4 regions of the Oliverpabstia sp. genome follow, and region 1 is predicted to be linked to each of the others. Evidence: predicted binding sites of a transcription regulator. Region 1 holds the regulator's gene; each other region holds the start of a gene.
The links. The regulator Rex, encoded in region 1, represses fermentation and respiration genes when NADH is low (regulators of the CRP and FNR family bind a similar motif). The targets are predictions, from matches to a motif close to ATTGTTAANTANTTAACAAT.

Region 1 (4,644 bases):
ATGACGAAAACCGATTCGTGTCATACCGGTATCAAATGCCAGATGGATCGGATGTACTTTACCTGCTTTCTGAGCCTCCTGAGATATCTTTTCAGCTGTTTCATAATCAAACACTGCCGGACGGATATCCAGTTTCACCAGTGTCTGATAATCTTCCGGAAAGACATAACCGAGGATCAGTATAGGTTTTTTTAAACCGGCATCGCGGAGTTCTTCGGCTTCCGGTACATTGGCTACCGCATATCCCCAGATGTAGTCTTTTCCTTCCATAAGATGTGCCACAGGAACTGCTCCATGACCGTAAGCATTGGCTTTGATCACACCAATCATCCTGGTTCCTGGTGTAAGATTTTTTTTCATGTTTTCCAGGTTTTGTTCCAGCGCATCCAGATGGATGGCGGCATAGACCCGACTGTTTTTTTTCATAATTTATTTTCTCCTGTATGTTCAATTCTGACTGTCCATTTTCTGCAGCTGTGCTTCAAGACCGGAAAGAATATCTGTAGCTTTCATGGAACGGGCTCCTTTGGCAGAGGCGGCCTGATCGCCGGCAAGCCCGTGAAGCCATACCGCAAATGGTGCCGCCTTGGAAGGGTTCATTCCCTGTCCAAGCAATCCTGCAACTACCCCACACAAAACATCACCCGAACCTGCGGTGGCCATCCCATCGTTGCCGGTCAGATTCAGGAAAAAGCTTCCGTCTGCGGTTCGAATCCAGGTTCGCGCATCCTTCATGATCAGAGTACAGGGGCAGTTGTTATAAAATACATCCATAAACTTCTGCGGATGTACTTTCAGATCACTGATCGTACACTCTGCCAGCCGGCTCATTTCTCCGAGATGAGGGGTCAGGATGCAGGCAGCATCGCACTGTGCCTGCAGATCTTTTCGTTTTGCCAGAAGATTTAAAGCATCTGCATCAATGACTATAGGCTTGCTTTGACGGAATGTCAATACTGTTTGCAACAAGTTCTCCGCTGTTTTGGAAGTAGAAAGCCCCGGACCAACAGCAACCACATCTGCCCAGTCCATAGCTTTTCTGACAATTTCTGACAGTTCATCCGGTGTCATGGAAGGTTCATAAACCGAAAGCATGGCTTCCGGAAACTGCTGCTGCAGGATGATACGGTTGCTTTCATCCGTCAGGATACGGACCATCCCGGCACCGCTTAAAAGTGCCGCTTTCGAAGAAAAGTAAGCTGCCCCGCTCATATTACGGCTTCCGGCTATCAGCAGGATTTTTCCGAAAGTTCCTTTGTTGCCGGCAGGATCCCGCGCAGGAAGCCAGGAAACATCTTTGTTATCCAGTGAAAAAACGCCTTCGGATGCACCGTAGATGCCAACATCTTTCACCTGAATATGTCCGGCATAGACGGATCCAGGGTACAGACTGATCCCAAGCTTACGGTATGCAAAGGTGACCGTTTCGGTTGCCCGGATGGCAGTGCCCATAACCTGTCCCGTGCCTGCATGGATGCCGGATGGAATATCCACCGCAAGAACCGGAATGCCGGAAGCATTGATTTTCTCTGCCAGAGCCTGGTATTTTCCGGACAATTCTCTGGATAATCCGACACCAAAAAGTGCATCTACAATAGTAGTATATTCAGAAAACCGGCAGTTGTTGACTATCGATACCTGATAATTTTTAGCTGCCTGCCACTGAATGTGCATTTCTTCGGTGAAGGATGTGTGATTTCCGGCGAGATAAAGATCTACCGGATATCCTGCCAGATGCAGAAGTCTTGCAACTGCAACGCCATCTGCTCCGTTATTGCCGGAACCGCATACAACCAATGTTTTTTTCAGTGGAAAATGTTGCTTCAGACAGTCAAATACCGCCATTGCTGCCCGTTCCATCAAAACCAGAGAAGGAATGCCCATCTGCTTAATCGTAGACTGGTCAAGCTGCTTCATCTGTTTTCCTGTTACTAAAATCTGCATAGCTATGATCTCACTTTCTGTAAAACCATGAGAAACACGCTCTGCGAGTTTCTCATGGTTATCGCGGCCTCTACACTCCGTTTCGGTCGTTGCTCACGTAAATAAAAGGCTGCTGCCCTCTGTTGGCAGCAGCCTTGCTGTTGTTAAATTTTGCCTTGTTCCTGTTTATGATCTTTTTCAAAACGGCTCAGATTGTAGGAAAGTCGCATCAGGCTTTCAGAAAGGTGTACATTTTCCACGATCACATCCTCCGGCATAAAAAGATTCAGATCTGTGTGGGCAAAATTCCAGATGGCTTTTACTCCCACATCCACCAGCAGTTTTGCCATATCAAGGGCTTTGGCTTTCGGCAGGGTCAGAGTAGCAATCTCTACATGATTATCCTTCACGAACTCAGGAAGTTCGTCAATCATACGGATTTCGATGCCGCGCACGGAAACTCCCTGCATGACCGGATTCACATCGAAAATCCCGACAATTTTAAATCCCTGTTTTTCAAACTGTGTATAATTGGCAAGTGCCTGACCGAGATTACCGGCACCTACGATAATCATATTGTGTGTGCGATCCAGCCCCAGGATTTTTGCAATTTCCGAATGGAGATATTTAACGTTATATCCGTATCCCTGCTGTCCGAATCCACCAAAATTATTAAGATCCTGTCGGATCTGAGAAGCTGTCACTTTCATCCGCCCACTCAACTCATTGGACGAGATTCTTTCTACCCCATCTTCCATCAGTTCTCCCAGATATCGATAATATCGGGGAAGACGTTTGATGACTGCTCTTGATATGTCTTTTTCCTCCACGCTGCTTTCCTCCTGCATCATACTAATATTATTATAGTTAAGTGTGAAAAGTTTGTCAAATAAACTTCTGATTTTGTTGTGATTTTCTTGCGAATTTTCTTCATTCATGTATAATATTCGATAGACTTGTGAAATTTAAGGAGGTTTTTCATGATTTTATCATGTCAGAATATTAATAAATCATTCGTAACAGATGATGTTTTAAAGGATGTGTCTTTTCATCTGGAGGAAAGGGAAAAGGCTGCACTGATCGGACCGAATGGTGCCGGAAAGTCCACACTGTTAAAAATCATTATGCAGGAGATGCCGGCAGATTCCGGTGAGGTGATAGTTGCCAAAGGGAAGACACTCGGTTATCTGGCACAGCATCAGGAAGTCAGTGGCGACAATACGATCTACGGGGAGCTGCTTTCTGTCAAACAGTATCTGTTAGACATGGAAGAAAAGATCCGCACCATGGAACAGCAGATGAAGACGTTGACCGGACGGGAACTGGATGAACTGCTCGCTTCCTACTCCCGTCTCACTCATCAGTTTGAACTGGAAGGTGGTTATGCCTGCCGCAGTGAAGTTGTAGGTGTATTAAAAGGTCTGGGATTTGAGGAAGAGGATTTTTCAAGAAAGATCGGCACATTATCCGGCGGACAGAAAACCCGTGTGGCGCTCGGACGTCTGCTGTTGTCCAACCCGGATATAATTCTTCTTGATGAGCCGACCAATCACCTGGATATGGAATCTATTGCATGGCTGGAGACATATCTGATCAACTATAAAGGCGCGGTATTTATCGTCTCCCATGACCGTTATTTTCTGGATCGCGTCGTGACAAAAGTAGTCGAAATCGATCGCGGACATGTTCGTACTTTTATGGGGAATTATTCTGCGTATGCAGAGAAAAAGGCAATGATCCGAGATGCGGAATATAAGGCATGGCTGAATCAGCAACAGGAAATTAAGCATCAGGAAGAAGTCATTGCAAAATTAAAATCTTTCAACCGGGAAAAATCCATCAAACGTGCAGAGAGCCGGGAGAAAATGCTGGATAAGATCGATGTGCTGGATAAACCGGTGGAAGAAAATGTCGAAATGCATCTGGAACTGAAGCCGCGCGTAGTCAGCGGAAACGATGTATTAACAGTAAAAAATCTGGCGAAAGCATTTCCTCAGCAGGAGCTGTTCTCCAACGTGGATTTTTCTGTGAAACGGGGAGAACGTGTTGCGATTATCGGCGCCAATGGAACCGGTAAGACAACCATTCTTAAGATTTTAAATGGTCTGGTGGAGCCGGATGCAGGGGAAATCGAACTGGGTAGTAAAGTACAGATCGGTTATTATGATCAGGAACATCACGTACTCCATATGGAGAAAACAATCTTTGAAGAAATCTCCGATGAGTATCCTTATCTGACAAATACAGAAATCCGCAATGTACTGGCTGCGTTCTTATTTACCGGAGATGATGTCTTTAAACTGATCAGTGCTCTTAGCGGTGGCGAGCGTGGTCGTGTTTCTCTGGCAAAGCTGATGCTTTCCGAAGCGAACTTCCTGATTCTCGATGAGCCGACCAACCACCTGGATATCGTATCCAAAGAAATTCTGGAACAGGCGCTGAAACACTATACCGGAACTGTACTGTATGTGTCTCACGATCGTTATTTCATTAATCAGACCGCGACCCGGATCCTGGAGCTTACAAATCAGGCAATGGTCAATTATATCGGTAATTATGACTACTATCTGGAGAAAAAAGAAGAACTGACACAGATTTATGCACCGAAGGAGGAAGAAGCTGTTGCGGATGTTTCAGCATCTGCAACCAAACTTGACTGGAAACAGCAGAAAGAAGAACAGGCGAGACTTCGAAAACGGGAGAATGATCTAAAAAAGACAG
Region 2 (4,644 bases), on a different contig from region 1:
ACACCAAACCTGTGTCATCTGGCACCGGCAGGACCGACTTACATGGAAGACCTGAACGAAGCAGGCGGTGTGTATGCTGTCATGAATGAATTATCAAAGAAAAATCTGCTGAATCTGGACTGCATGACAGTAACCGGAAAAACAGTAGGAGAAAATATTGCAAACTGCGTTAACCGGAATCCGGAAGTTATCCGTCCGTTAGACAATCCATACAGCCAGACCGGAGGACTTGCTGTTCTGACAGGTAATCTGGCACCGGACGGTGGTGTTGTAAAACGCAGTGCTGTCTGCGAAGAAATGATGGTACACGAAGGACCGGCTCGTGTATTTGAATGCGAAGAAGATGCTATTGCAGCCATCAAAGGCGGAAAAATTGTTGCGGGTGATGTTGTTGTGATCCGTTACGAAGGACCAAAAGGTGGTCCCGGCATGAGAGAAATGCTGAACCCGACTTCCGCAATCGCAGGTATGGGACTGGGATCTTCCGTAGCACTGATCACAGACGGACGATTCTCCGGAGCATCCAGAGGAGCTTCTATCGGACACGTATCACCGGAAGCAGCCGTAGGCGGACCAATCGCACTGGTAGAAGAAGGCGACATGATCCGTATTAATATCCCGGAAACCAGTCTGGAACTGCTGGTATCTGACGAGGAACTGGCAAAGAGAAAAGCAAACTGGCAGCCGCGTGAGCCGAAAGTAACGACCGGATATCTGGCACGTTATGCAGCTATGGTAACCAGCGGTAACCGTGGTGCTATTCTCGAAGTACCGAAGAAATAATTTAGGAGGAAAGACTGATGCAGCTTACAGGATCAGAAATTATTATTGAATGTCTGAAAGAACAGGGCGTAGACACCGTATTCGGATATCCGGGAGGAACGATCCTGAATGTCTATGATGCTTTATATAAACACAGCGATGAGATCCATCATGTACTCACATCTCATGAACAGGGTGCTTCCCATGCTGCTGACGGATATGCCCGTGCTACCGGAAGAGTAGGTGTATGTATGGCAACCTCCGGTCCGGGAGCAACCAATCTGGTAACCGGTATCGCGACAGCCCATATGGATTCTATCCCGATGGTAGCGATCACAGCTAACGTGGCAACAGGACTTCTCGGACGTGACAGTTTCCAGGAGATTGATATCGCCGGCGTTGTTATGCCAATCACCAAATATAGTATGATCGTAAAAGATATCCATGACCTTGCACCTGCGATCCGCCGTGCATTTACCATTGCACAGAGCGGAAGACCGGGTCCGGTACTTGTGGATGTGACAAAAGATGTGACAGCAGCTGTTACAGAATATACTTATCAGGAGCCGACACCGATTGCTCCGTATACTGCCGAGATGATGGAATCTGACCTAGATCAGGCAGCAAAACTGATCAGTGAGGCAGAAAAACCATTCATTTTCGTGGGCGGAGGTGCGATCACTTCCGGAGCGGCAGAAGAACTGCGCAAATTTGCACACACCATTAATTCTCCGGTAACGGATTCCCTGATGGGAAAAGGCGCATTTTCCGGAGAAGACGAACTGTATACCGGTATGCTTGGTATGCACGGAACCAAAACATCCAACCTGGGTGTGACAAAGTGTGATCTTCTGATCACTGTGGGAGCACGTTTTTCTGACCGAGTAACCGGTAACACTGCAAAATTTGCAAAGAATGCAAAGATCATCCAGATCGATGTGGATGCCGCAGAGATCAACAAAAACATTAAAGTAGACTGCAGTATCATCGGCGATGTCAAAGAAGTATTAAAAGAATTAAACAAAAAGATCTATCCGAAGAATCACGATGCCTGGGTGAAAGAAGTGGAAGATATGAAAGCAAAATATCCGCTGAAATATAACCAGGAAGGTCTGACCGGACCGTATGTCATCGAAGAACTGTATCGTGTGACAAAAGGTGATGCGATCGTCGTTACCGATGTGGGACAGCACCAGATGTGGGCTGCCCAGTATTACAAATACAAAGAACCGCGTACTCTGATCACTTCCGGCGGACTGGGAACCATGGGTTATGGTCTTGGAGCAGCAATCGGTGCAAAATTCGGTCGTCCGGACAAAGTGGTAGTCAATATCGCAGGTGACGGATGCTTCCGTATGAACATGAACGAAGTTGCTACGGCAGCAAGAAATAACCTGCCGCTTATTGAGATCGTTATTAACAATCACGTACTGGGCATGGTGCGTCAGTGGCAGACTCTGTTCTACGATCACCGTTATTCAAGCACCATACTGGATGACAAAGTAGATTTTGTAAAATTTGCAGAATCCATGGGTGCAGTTGGCATCCGTGTGACCAAAAAAGAAGAAGTGGGTCCGGCGATCGAAAAAGCAATCGCACTGAACACAACTGTTGTGCTGGACTGCCAGATCGACTGTGATGACAAAGTATTCCCGATGGTTCCTGCAGGAGCTCCGATCGAGGAAGTCTTTGATGCTGAGGATCTTGCGAAGAAAGAAAAATAGGAATTAATAAATAAAGCAAACCTGATACATTAAAATATATATCTGGTTTGCTTTATTGCTATAAAAATATATTTAACAGAATTTTGATATTGACAATAATTTATCAGAGGTGTATAGTGTTTCATATGTTAGCACACTAAAGTGCTAACGGGAAAGAAGAAAAAGGACAGCTGTTTAGCTGGCATATGCGAAGGTGCTGAACAGTTATGAAAATGTGAGAAAGAGGAGGAAACTAAGGTGAGTAGAGTTTACAATTTTTCAGCAGGTCCTGCTGTACTGCCGGAAGAAGTGCTGAAAGAAGCACAGGCAGAGATGTTAGATTATAAGGATACAGGAATGTCTGTGATGGAGATGAGTCACCGTTCCAAAGCTTTTGATCAGATTATTCAGGAAGCAGAAAAAGATCTGAGAGACCTGATGCACATCCCGGATAACTATAAAGTGTTATTCCTTCAGGGCGGAGCATCTCTGCAGTTTGCCATGATCCCGATGAACCTGATGAAAAACAAGGTTGCCGATTATATCGTAACTGGTCAGTGGGCAAAGAAAGCATGGCAGGAAGCACAGAAGTACGGAAAAGCAAACAAGATTGCCACTTCCGAAGACAAGACATTCTCTTATATCCCGGACTGTTCTGATCTTCCGATCAGCGAAGATGCAGATTATGTATACATCTGTGAGAATAACACGATCTATGGAACAAAATTCAAAGAACTGCCAAATACCAAAGGAAAAGATCTGGTGGCAGATGTTTCCTCCTGTTTCCTGTCTGAACCGGTAGATGTAAGCAAATATGCAATCATCTACGGTGGTGTACAGAAAAATATCGGACCGGCCGGTATGGTCATCGCAATCGTAAGAGATGACCTGATTACAGACGATGTATTGCCGGGAACTCCGACCATGATGAAATATAAGACACATGCTGATGCAAATTCTCTTTATAATACACCAAACTGTTACTGCATCTACATCTGTGGTAAAGTATTCAAATGGCTGAAAAAACAGGGCGGTCTGGAAGCAATGAAAGAGCGCAATGAAAAGAAAGCCAAGATCCTGTATGATTATCTGGATGAAAGTAAACTGTTCAAGGGAACCGTAGAAAAAGCTTCCCGTTCTCTGATGAACGTTCCTTTCGTAACAGGAGACCCGGATCTGGATGCAAAGTTTGTAAAAGAAGCGAAAGAAGCAGGTCTGGAGAATCTGAAAGGACACAGAACTGTCGGTGGTATGCGGGCAAGTATCTACAATGCTATGCCGATTGAAGGTGTGGAAAAATTAGTGGAGTTCATGAAAAAATTTGAGAAGGAGAATCTGTAAGATGTTTCAGTATCAATGTCTGAATCCGATCTCCAAAGTGGGACTGGATGGATTTACAAATGATTACACAAAAACCGAAGAAATAGAAAAAGCCGATGCGATCCTGGTAAGAAGTGCTTCGATGCATGAGATGAAATTACCGGAAAACATTCAGGCTATTGCCCGTGCCGGAGCCGGTGTCAACAACATTCCGTTACAGGATTGTGCAGAGCAGGGTATCGTCGTATTCAATACACCGGGAGCTAACGCAAACGGTGTCAAAGAAATGGTAATCGCCGGCATGCTCCTTGCATCCCGTGATATCGTAGGCGGTGTGGAATGGGTAAAACAGGAAAAAGATAACGAAAATGTTGGAAAACTGGCAGAAAAACAGAAAAAACAGTTTGCCGGCTGCGAGATCAAAGGAAAGAAACTCGGTGTCATCGGTCTGGGAGCCATCGGAGCCATGGTTGCCAACACTGCGATTTATCTTGGTATGGAAGTATACGGATATGATCCATATATTTCTGTGGATACCGCATGGAAGCTTTCCAGAGAGATCAAACATATCGCTAATGTGGAAGATATTTTCAAAGAGTGTGATTACATTACCCTTCATGTGCCGCTTCTTGACAGCACAAAGGGCATGATCAGCAAAGACAGCATCGCAATGATGAAAGACGGTGTGGTTCTGTTAAACTTCTCCAGAGACCTTCTGGTGGATGAAACTGCTCTGATAGACGCGCTGGAAACAGGAAAAGTGAAAAAATATGTCACAGATTTTGCAAACCCCACCGTTGCAGGCGCAAAAAATACACTGGTAACACCACATCTGGGAGCATCCACAGCTGAATCCGAA
Region 3 (4,644 bases), on a different contig from region 1:
GGGAAGATACACTGTACGTCTACAACGATTGCTTCACATGCACCTGTCAGAACAACGTTTTCCTGCTGCAGGAAGTTACCTGCCATCGGAATACCGCGACGCATAGCTACTTCATTGGAAGTACAGCATACACCGGATACAGTGATTCCTTTTGCTCCCATTTCTTTTGCGTATGCGATCATTTCCGGGCTGTCAGCATATTCGCAGATCATCTCGGAAAGGCTCGGATCATGTCCGTGAACAACGATGTTTACATTCTCGGCAACCATAACACCCAGGTTTGCTTCTGTATCGATTGGCTTCGGAGTTCCGAACAGGACATCAGAGAACTCTGTTCCCATCATGGAACCGCCCCATCCATCTGCCAAACCGGCACGCAGAGACTGTTTTACCAGTGCTTCCGGCAGAGAAGAGCATCCCATATGAGCCATATGTAAGGAAGTGGAAACTTCACGGTCGATCGCACGCGGTGCAATCTCGTTCTCGATCAGTTTTTCTTTCTGTCCTTCCGGCATTCTGTCCAGGAATCTCTGATATCCGAATGGTTTACCATATTCCATCAGACCGATCTCAGCCATCTCATGAGCCAGATCATAGATATCTTTTCCTTCTGTCTCTACGCCCCATTCTTTTGCGATACGAAGCAGTTTCTCAGGATCTTTTACTTTGTAGTTTCCGTCTTCTGCTGTACAGTACAGAGTGTGGCAGATCTCACGACCATGATCAGAGTGAGTAGCTGCTCCAGCTGCTGTAAATTTCAGGAAGTTACGTCCTACGATACCGTGAGCATCACATCCGCAGATTCCTCTCGGAGCCTTCGGGGTAATACGGCAAGGTCCCATTGCACAGATTCTACAACAGACACCCTGTTCACCAAATTTACAGTGTGGTGTCTGGTTTTTTACACGGAACTGCCATGCGTCAGCTCCTACTTTTGCTCCCGTTTCCAACAGACGGTTGGTGGCTGCTTCCATCTCTTCAACGGTAGTCATCTTAAATTCGCTCATTTTTTTCCTCCTTTTGTTTTATAGCCATTCCTCCGCTTTTCTCCGCTTTTATGGCTATTATATATTCTTTCACCCGGAAGTGTGGTTTTGTGTATCTTCCGGGCGAAGACACTCCGGAGATTATCTCTCCGGTAATATCCGCATTGATAATGAATTATAAATTCAGTTTTTTGACGATTTCACTCATCGCTTTTCGAACCGGTGAATCTTCCGGAAGTTCAACGGTTGGTCTTCCTTCGCAGTCATATTCATATACCAGTTCATCCTGAGGAACCACACCCAGAAGGTTCAGGCCCTGGATCTCGATCTCCTCTTTGGTTCCTTCATTAAGAACACCGTTCGGCGCACGGTTTACGATCAGCCCGATCTGCTGTGGATGCATATCGCATTCCTCGATCAGTTTTTTGATTCGTCCCACTGCCTGGATTCCTCTTCTGGAACAGTCGCTGACTAAAATAGCAGTCTGCATATTTGGAAGAACTCCGCGGCTGATGTGTTCCATTCCTGCTTCATTATCCACAACCATATACGGATAATTGTTTTGCAGTTTGGCAAGCTGTGCCTGTAACAGTCCGTTTACAAAGCAGTAGCATCCTTTTCCCTGGGTACGTCCCATCACCAGCATATCGAAGTCATCATCCTCGATCAGCGCGGAATTAAATTTGAACTCAGCATAATCAGCCTTGCTCACTCCCGCAGGAATCGGATTTTCTTTTGCCGTTTCCGCTCTGGCAATTTCTTCTCTGATATCACCCAGTGTAGCTTCTACCTCTACGCCGAGTACTTCATTCAGATTAGAATTCGCATCTGCATCCACTGCCAGAATCGGTCCCTTTTTCTGTTCGCAGAGGTACTGAATCAGAAGTCCACACAGTGTGGTTTTTCCAACTCCACCTTTTCCTGCGACTGCAATTACATGTGACATTTTCTTATCCTTTCTGATAGTTTCTTGTTATTAAGTTCTGCCTTATCAGTGTAGAATCTATCGTAACTGCTCAGTTTCTTCACAGTTACTATCTACTGAATAGTTAGAATCTATCTTATAAGATTATTACATCTTATGACCTTATCATTAATCGCACTGTAATTTTACAATGCTGTTTGCGAGATCGACCATCAGAATCTTTCCTTCAATGCTGGTCTCTTCTCCCATGATATCGCGGATAATAACTTTTTCACCCTCTACCAGAATCTTGCTTACATTCCGGCAGATGACAGTATCATCGCTTTCTTTATATACAGTAGCCAGACACATTTGCTATTCCTCCTTTTACCAAGATGTCATATGCAGTCTGTAAAACACTGATTAAAACTCTTTCAGCTCTTCTTTTACTGTTGTGAGTGCCAGACGCAATCTGAGATTGCCTTTCTGGAAATCAGCTACTGCTTCTTTGATCTGCTTTGCAGCTGTATCCATACCCAGTTTTGCCAGGTTGTCAGCCATCTGATCGAGTTCTGCTGCATGATGTTCGTTATGATCCACCATATAGTTTAACAGTGCTACAGATTCGTTCTTACATTTGTCAGAACCGCCACTGCATCCGTCGCATGCATGTTCTTTACAGCCATGGTCATGCTCATGTTTATGGGCAGGGCCATCACCATGTGGAATTACATTTCCGTTCTCATCTTTTAATAAGTGCATGTCCTACTCCTTTCTCTGCTTTTCCCCCAATGGGGGATATGACAATCTTTTGTCAATTATGTTTTATTATACTCCTTTTCCCTATGGTATTCAATAGAATCTATGCAAAATATTTATAAATTCAGCTGTACTTTTTTATATACAACAGGGGATTTTTGTAAGAAATGACGCAGTCTCCGATTTTCACGCTTTGCTTTGTTAATTCGTTAACATGTATCGTTGATGGTTTATCCTATCCCGGGGATAGGGTCTTTGATCTTCCGTATCGCCTTCATGTCACAGCTTCGTAATATTTTTGCCCTAATTATTTCACATTTCCATGGTATAATGGACGGAAATTGGGATTTTCGGTCATTTTTGTGCTTTTCGGAAATGCCGGATGTTACGAGAGGAGGTTTACATCATGTCAAACATCCCATCATTGACTTTGAACACAAATGCCAGCATGCCGCTTCTGGGGCTTGGCGTATATAAAGCTACCGCACCCGGTGAAGTGGAAGGCGCTATCTCCACCGCTCTGGATCTTGGCTATCGGTTAATTGACACAGCTTCTGCTTATAAAAACGAAGAGGGGGTAGGGCGGGGGATCCGTTCTTCTTCTGTTCCACGGAAAGAACTTTTTATCACAACAAAATTATGGAATACCGCACAGCGAATCGGAGATATTGACGGGGCCTTTCAACGAAGTCTGGATCGACTCGGACTTGATTATGTGGATCTTTATCTGATCCACTGGCCGGTACCCGGTTGTTTTATCAATTCCTGGCAGGCGCTGGAGCGTATCCGGGAATCCGGTCAGGCAAAAGCGATTGGCGTAAGTAATTTTGAGATTTCCCATCTGGAAGCACTGTTTCAGACTTCCGGAATCGTTCCGGCAGTGAATCAGATAGAGTATCATCCACTGTGGAATCAGTCAGACCTGTACGAGTATTGTAAGGAACGAGGCATTGCCGTACAGGCTTATGCACCGCTTGCCCGTGGGGCTTATCTCAAAAAAGATACAATGATTCATATAGGAGAAACTTACGGAAAATCGCCGGCACAGATAGGTCTGCGGTGGCTGGTACAGAAAGGAATCTCTGCTATTCCGAAGTCGGTAAATCCTGAGAGGATTGCGGAAAATGCAGATATTTTTGATTTCGAACTGACCGACATGGAAATGAAGACGATCGATGCCCTGGATGAGAAATTCAGAAGTGCAGGGATACCGGAGGATATGCAGGGTTTCGTGATCTAAAGGATTAAGGTATATAAAATGCAGCCCGCCCGGGAATCATTCCCGGGCGGTCGTCCGTTTTACATCACTCTTCTATTTCTCATCATCCCAGAGTTCAACTCCAAGCTCATCCTTTTTCATTCTCTGCATCAGCTCATTCACCGCATCCGCAGCGTTCTTATCTTCAAACAACACTTTATTGACTTCCGCAATAATCGGCATTTCCACCCCATATTTTTCAGCCAGTCCCAGTGCTGCCTTCGCAGAATATACCCCTTCTACCACCATCTTGACTTCATCCATGGCTTCTTGCATGGTACATCCCTTGCCCATCAGATAACCTGCTTTACGGTTACGGCTGTGTACGCTTGCGCAGGTAACGATCAGATCACCGATACCGGACAGTCCATAAAAGGTTCTCGCATGTGCACCCATTGCGATACCAAGGCGGGAGATCTCTGCGATTCCTCTGGTGATCAGAGCTGCTTTTGTGTTGTCTCCGTAGCCAAGACCATCTGCTACACCTGCGGCCAGCGCGATGACATTTTTCAAGGCCGCTCCCAGTTCGATACCAAGAACATCCGGACTTGTGTAAACACGGAAAACCGGACTCATGAAGATTTCCTGCAGATATTCTGCTATCTGTCTCGTTCTCGCTCCCACCACACAGGTTGTCGGAAGACCTTTTCCAACCTCTTCCGCATGGCTCGGACCGGATAATACGGCAACATTTGCTTCCGGCAGTTCTTCTTCGATGATCTGACTTAAGGTCATCA
Region 4 (4,644 bases), on a different contig from region 1:
GACCCTGGAAGCCAATCTTAACCTGCTGACGGATGAAGTCCATGGTTACACCCTGCTCTCTCTGTTCCAGAGACTCACCACAGCACATGATAGGTGTCAGTCCATGTTCGAATGCTTTGTGCATTTTTTTGTTGATATCTTCATCTGTTTCTCCGAAGTATCCTCTTCTCTCGGAATGTCCCAGAACAACGTATTTTACGCCTGCATCTACCAGCATGTTCGGGGAGATTTCTCCGGTGTAAGCACCTTTTTCTTCGAAGTACATATTCTCAGCACCAACCTGGATGTTAGTTCCTTTTGCAGCTTCTACTACAGGAACGATGTCGATAGCAGGTACACAGAATACTACGTCTACTTCGTCATTCTTTACCAGTGGTTTCAGAGTTTCAACCAGTTTTACAGCCTCACTTGGAGTCATGTTCATTTTCCAGTTACCGGCAATAATTTTTTTTCTAGCCATGTTACGTTTCCTCTTTTCTTGTATCCTTTCCAGAATCTGATTCTTATTTATCGTTTGCTGCTGCAACACCTGGCAGTTCTTTTCCTTCCAGGAATTCCAGGGAAGCTCCACCACCGGTAGAGATGTGAGTCATCTTGTCACCAAATCCCAGGATATTAACAGCTGCTGCGGAATCACCACCACCGATGATGGTTGTAGCGTCTGTCTCAGCCAGAGCTTTTGCTACTGCTGCGGTACCGTGTGCGAAGTTCGGCATTTCGAAGCATCCCATCGGTCCGTTCCATACTACAGTCTTAGCATCTTTTACAGCGTCTGCAAACAGTTTTTCTGTTTCCGGTCCGATATCCAGACCTTCCCAGCCATCCGGAATCTGTCCACATGGAACAACTTTCATGTTGCAGTCGTTAGAGAATTCATCACCGATTCTGTTATCTACAGGCAAAAGCAGTTTTACACCTTTTTCTGCTGCTTTTTTCTTCATATCCAGAGCATACTGCAGATAGTCATCTTCACACAGGGATACACCGATGTTACCACCTTCTGCTTTTGCGAAAGTATAAGCCATACCACCGCCGATGATCAGAGTATCTACTTTATCCAGCAGGTTGTTGATTACGGAAATCTTGCTGGAAACTTTTGCTCCACCCAGGATAGCAACGAATGGTCTTTCCGGGTTGTTTACTGCATTACCAAGGAAATCGATCTCTTTCTGCATCAGATATCCAACAACAGCAGTATCTACATATTTTGTAACACCTACGTTAGAGCAGTGAGCTCTGTGAGCGGTTCCGAATGCATCGTTTACGAAAACATCACACAGGGAAGCCAGTTCTTTGGAGAATTCGTCTCCATTTTTGGTTTCTTCTGCACGATAACGGGTGTTCTCCAGAAGGATTACTTCGCCGTCTTTCATAGCTTCTACAGCTGCTTTTGCGTTTGGTCCGACAACTTCCGGATCAGCTGCAAATTTTACTTCCTGTCCCAGCAGTTCGCTCAGTCTTACTGCAACCGGTGCCAGAGATAATTCTGGTTTCGGCTCTCCCTTCGGTTTGCCAAGATGAGAACACAGAATTACTTTTCCACCATCAGCAATCAGTTTTTTGATAGTAGGAAGTGCTGCTACCAGACGGTTCTCGTCTGTGATCTTTCCATCCTGCAGAGGTACGTTGAAGTCGCAACGAACCAGAACTCTTTTGCCTTTTACGTTGATATTATCAACAGATTTTTTATTAAGCATTGGCATATGCCTCCTTTTTATTATTCGCACATCTGTGCAATTACAGCCGCAGCTGTATAAAAAAGGAGTCCGGTCCAAAGAGACCGGACCCCCAATGAGCCTATGGATTATGCATTCAGCAGTTTTCCGAAGTGTTTGATTGTTCTTACCATCTGGCTTGTGTAAGAATTCTCATTGTCATACCATGAAACAACCTGTACTTCTGTTGTACCATTTTCCAGTGGCAGTACCATTGTCTGAGTAGAATCAAACAGAGAACCGAATCTCATACCAACGATATCGCTGGATACGATTTCGTCTTCGTTGTATCCGAAGGACTCGTTAGAAGCTGCTTTCATAGCTGCGTTGATCTGATCAACTGTTACGTTACCTTCAACAACTGCTGTCAGGATAGTTGTGGATCCTGTAGGAGTTGGAACACGCTGTGCAGAACCGATCAGTTTGCCGTTCAGTTCCGGGATAACCAGACCGATAGCTTTTGCAGCACCTGTGCTGTTTGGAACGATGTTAACTGCAGCTGCACGGGATCTTCTCAGATCGCCTTTTCTCTGCGGTCCGTCCAGAGTCATCTGATCTCCTGTGTAAGCGTGAATTGTGCACATGATACCGGATTTGATCGGTGCCAGGTCATTCAGAGCTTTTGCCATAGGAGCCAGGCAGTTTGTTGTACAGGAAGCTGCAGAGATGATATGATCATCTGCTGTCAGAGTTTCATGGTTTACGTTGTAAACGATTGTTTTCAGATCGTTTCCAGCCGGAGCGGAAATGATAACATGTTTAGCACCAGCATCGATATGAGCCTGAGCTTTGTCTTTGGATGTATAGAATCCAGTACACTCCAGAACTACATCTACACCGATTTCTCCCCAAGGAAGTTCAGCTGCATTAGCTTTTGCGTAGATTTTGATTTCTTTTCCATCAACAGTGATAGAATCTTCACCAGCTTTTACAGTGTCAGCCAGAGCATATTTTCCCTGTGTGGAATCATATTTCAGTAAGTGTGCTAACATTTTTGGGGAAGTCAGGTCGTTGATTGCAACGATTTCAAATCCCTCTGCTCCAAACATCTGTCTGAATGCCAGACGACCGATACGTCCAAAACCATTAATTGCTACTTTTACTGCCATGATTTTCATTCCTCCTAAAAAGTAAATAAAATTTGTGAGGTTTCTATAAGATTGTTAAAGAAACATCAACCTGTAATTATTCTACCTAATTTGCCTGAAAAATTCAAGCATATTTTCAAATTTTCACCAAAACTTTTCTGAATTCCGGTTTCCCCTTTCTGAACACTGTATAAGAATCGAATCCACAGTCAGACAGTAATTCCGGAAGTCGGTCAAATCCATAGCCCAGATACTCCGGCACATGACCGTCGGAACCGACTGTAATCAGTTCTCCGCCCATTTCCCGGTATCTGCGGATCACATCCGGGTGGGGATTGGTAAAGCCAAGCATTCGAAGACCTGCTGTATTTACTTCCAGTGCAATCTGATGACTGATCAGATACTGCAGGATTGCATCGATTTCCTGTGAAAATCTCTCATAGGAATAATATCTGTCTTTCTCTTTCCCGTAGCGCACCGCATAGTCCAGATGTCCCAGTGTATGGATTTTCGGTGCTCTTTTTAAGTTTTCCAGAGTTGCCCGGAAGTATTCACGATACGCCTCTTCATCCCCCATTTCTTCATATATTTTTCCAAAATAAGGATCTTCTCCGTGGATCAGATGCATGGAACCAATGACGAAATCAAAAGGATATTTTTCAATATAGGCCTGCTGGCGGTCTTTCAGATGCTCCTGCATGCCCAGTTCCACACCAAGGCAGATGCGGATCCGGTCTTTGTATTCTTCCTGTAGCTCCAGTACCCGTTTTACATAGGCATCCGTATCCAGTTCGAATTCTCCCTCCGGATAATCCATATCCATATGATCTGTAAAACAGATATGATCCAGTCCCAGTGCGATGGCACGTTCTACCTGATCTGTGATTTTTGTCTCGCTGTCCGACGAAAATTCCGTGTGGATATGACAGTCTGCAGTTATTCTTCCTTCATATGGAATGGTTTCTTTCCGGCTCGTCATACAATGGTTCCCCCTCCCAGCACATACTCTCCCTGGTACAGTACCAGTGCCTGTCCCGGTGTCACTGCCCTGACCGGAGTATCAAAGTGGCATTCCAGTAAATCTTCACCGATTCGTTTTACTTTGCAGGTATCCCCTCTGTGATTATAACGAATCTTTCCGAGAGCTCCGATCTCTTCCGGAATGTCTTCCACTGCCATAAAATTCAGGCGGTTCGCCCGCACAGTGGTCGTAAACAGATCTTCGTTACTTCCAAGAACCACTTCATTGGTTTCCGGGCATATCTTCTGTACAAATACCGGTTTTCCAAGCGCGATATTCAGTCCTTTTCTCTGTCCGATCGTATAACGGGTGATTCCTTTGTGACGTCCGAGAACTTTACCGTCTTTGTCCACAAAATTACCTTCCGGCACTTTTCCCTGACCGTACCCGTCGATAAATCCTGCATAATCGTTATCATCCACAAAGCAGATCTCCTGAGAATCTTTTTTGTGTGCGGTCGGAAGTCCGATCTTTTCTGCCATGACACGGATCTGGTCTTTGGAGTACTCACCTACCGGCATCAGTGTCCGCTTTAACTGTTCCTGTGTCAGATTGTACAATGCATAGGTCTGATCTTTTGCCGCAGTCACAGAATTGCGGATCGCATATCTGCCGTTTGGCAGCTGCTCGATTCTTGCATAATGTCCGGTGGCAATATAGTCCGCACCGATGGCAAGACTTCTTTGCAGCAGGGACTCCCATTTTACATAGCGGTTGCAGGCGATACACGGATTCGGTGTGCGGCCGTGCAGATACTCATCCACAAAATAGTCCATGACATTTGCCTTGAATTCTTTTTTGAAATTCATAACATAATATG

Region 2: serC (3-phosphoserine/phosphohydroxythreonine transaminase) is a predicted target of Rex. The motif match lies at 2,575-2,594, and genes of this name have one in related genera.
Region 3: MSA64_RS04545 (cobalt transporter) is a predicted target of Rex. The motif match lies at 2,847-2,866, and genes of this name have one in related genera.
Region 4: gap (type I glyceraldehyde-3-phosphate dehydrogenase) is a predicted target of Rex. The motif match lies at 2,875-2,894, and genes of this name have one in related genera.

Annotation. Positions count from the first base shown of each region.
Region 1 is NZ_JALFPR010000099.1:20,991-25,634, reverse strand. It holds gene alr (alanine racemase) at 1-426, opposite strand, end outside; gene MSA64_RS07110 (NAD(P)H-hydrate dehydratase) at 448-1,944, opposite strand; gene MSA64_RS07105 (redox-sensing transcriptional repressor Rex) at 2,088-2,753, opposite strand; gene abc-f (ribosomal protection-like ABC-F family protein) at 2,904-4,644, shown strand, end outside.
Region 2 is NZ_JALFPR010000170.1:4,616-9,259, forward strand. It holds gene ilvD (dihydroxy-acid dehydratase) at 1-783, shown strand, start outside; gene ilvB (biosynthetic-type acetolactate synthase large subunit) at 801-2,486, shown strand; gene serC (3-phosphoserine/phosphohydroxythreonine transaminase) at 2,724-3,806, shown strand; gene MSA64_RS11620 (phosphoglycerate dehydrogenase) at 3,808-4,644, shown strand, end outside.
Region 3 is NZ_JALFPR010000071.1:10,738-15,381, reverse strand. It holds gene cooS (anaerobic carbon-monoxide dehydrogenase catalytic subunit) at 1-1,007, opposite strand, end outside; gene MSA64_RS04555 (nucleotide-binding protein) at 1,162-1,932, opposite strand; gene MSA64_RS04550 (CooT family nickel-binding protein) at 2,080-2,262, opposite strand; gene MSA64_RS04545 (cobalt transporter) at 2,314-2,652, opposite strand; gene MSA64_RS04540 (aldo/keto reductase) at 3,056-3,889, shown strand; gene MSA64_RS04535 (NAD(P)H-dependent glycerol-3-phosphate dehydrogenase) at 3,962-4,644, opposite strand, start outside.
Region 4 is NZ_JALFPR010000016.1:11,506-16,149, forward strand. It holds gene tpiA (triose-phosphate isomerase) at 1-460, opposite strand, end outside; gene MSA64_RS00660 (phosphoglycerate kinase) at 504-1,697, opposite strand; gene gap (type I glyceraldehyde-3-phosphate dehydrogenase) at 1,805-2,824, opposite strand; gene MSA64_RS00670 (histidinol-phosphatase HisJ family protein) at 2,940-3,782, opposite strand; gene mnmA (tRNA 2-thiouridine(34) synthase MnmA) at 3,779-4,644, opposite strand, start outside.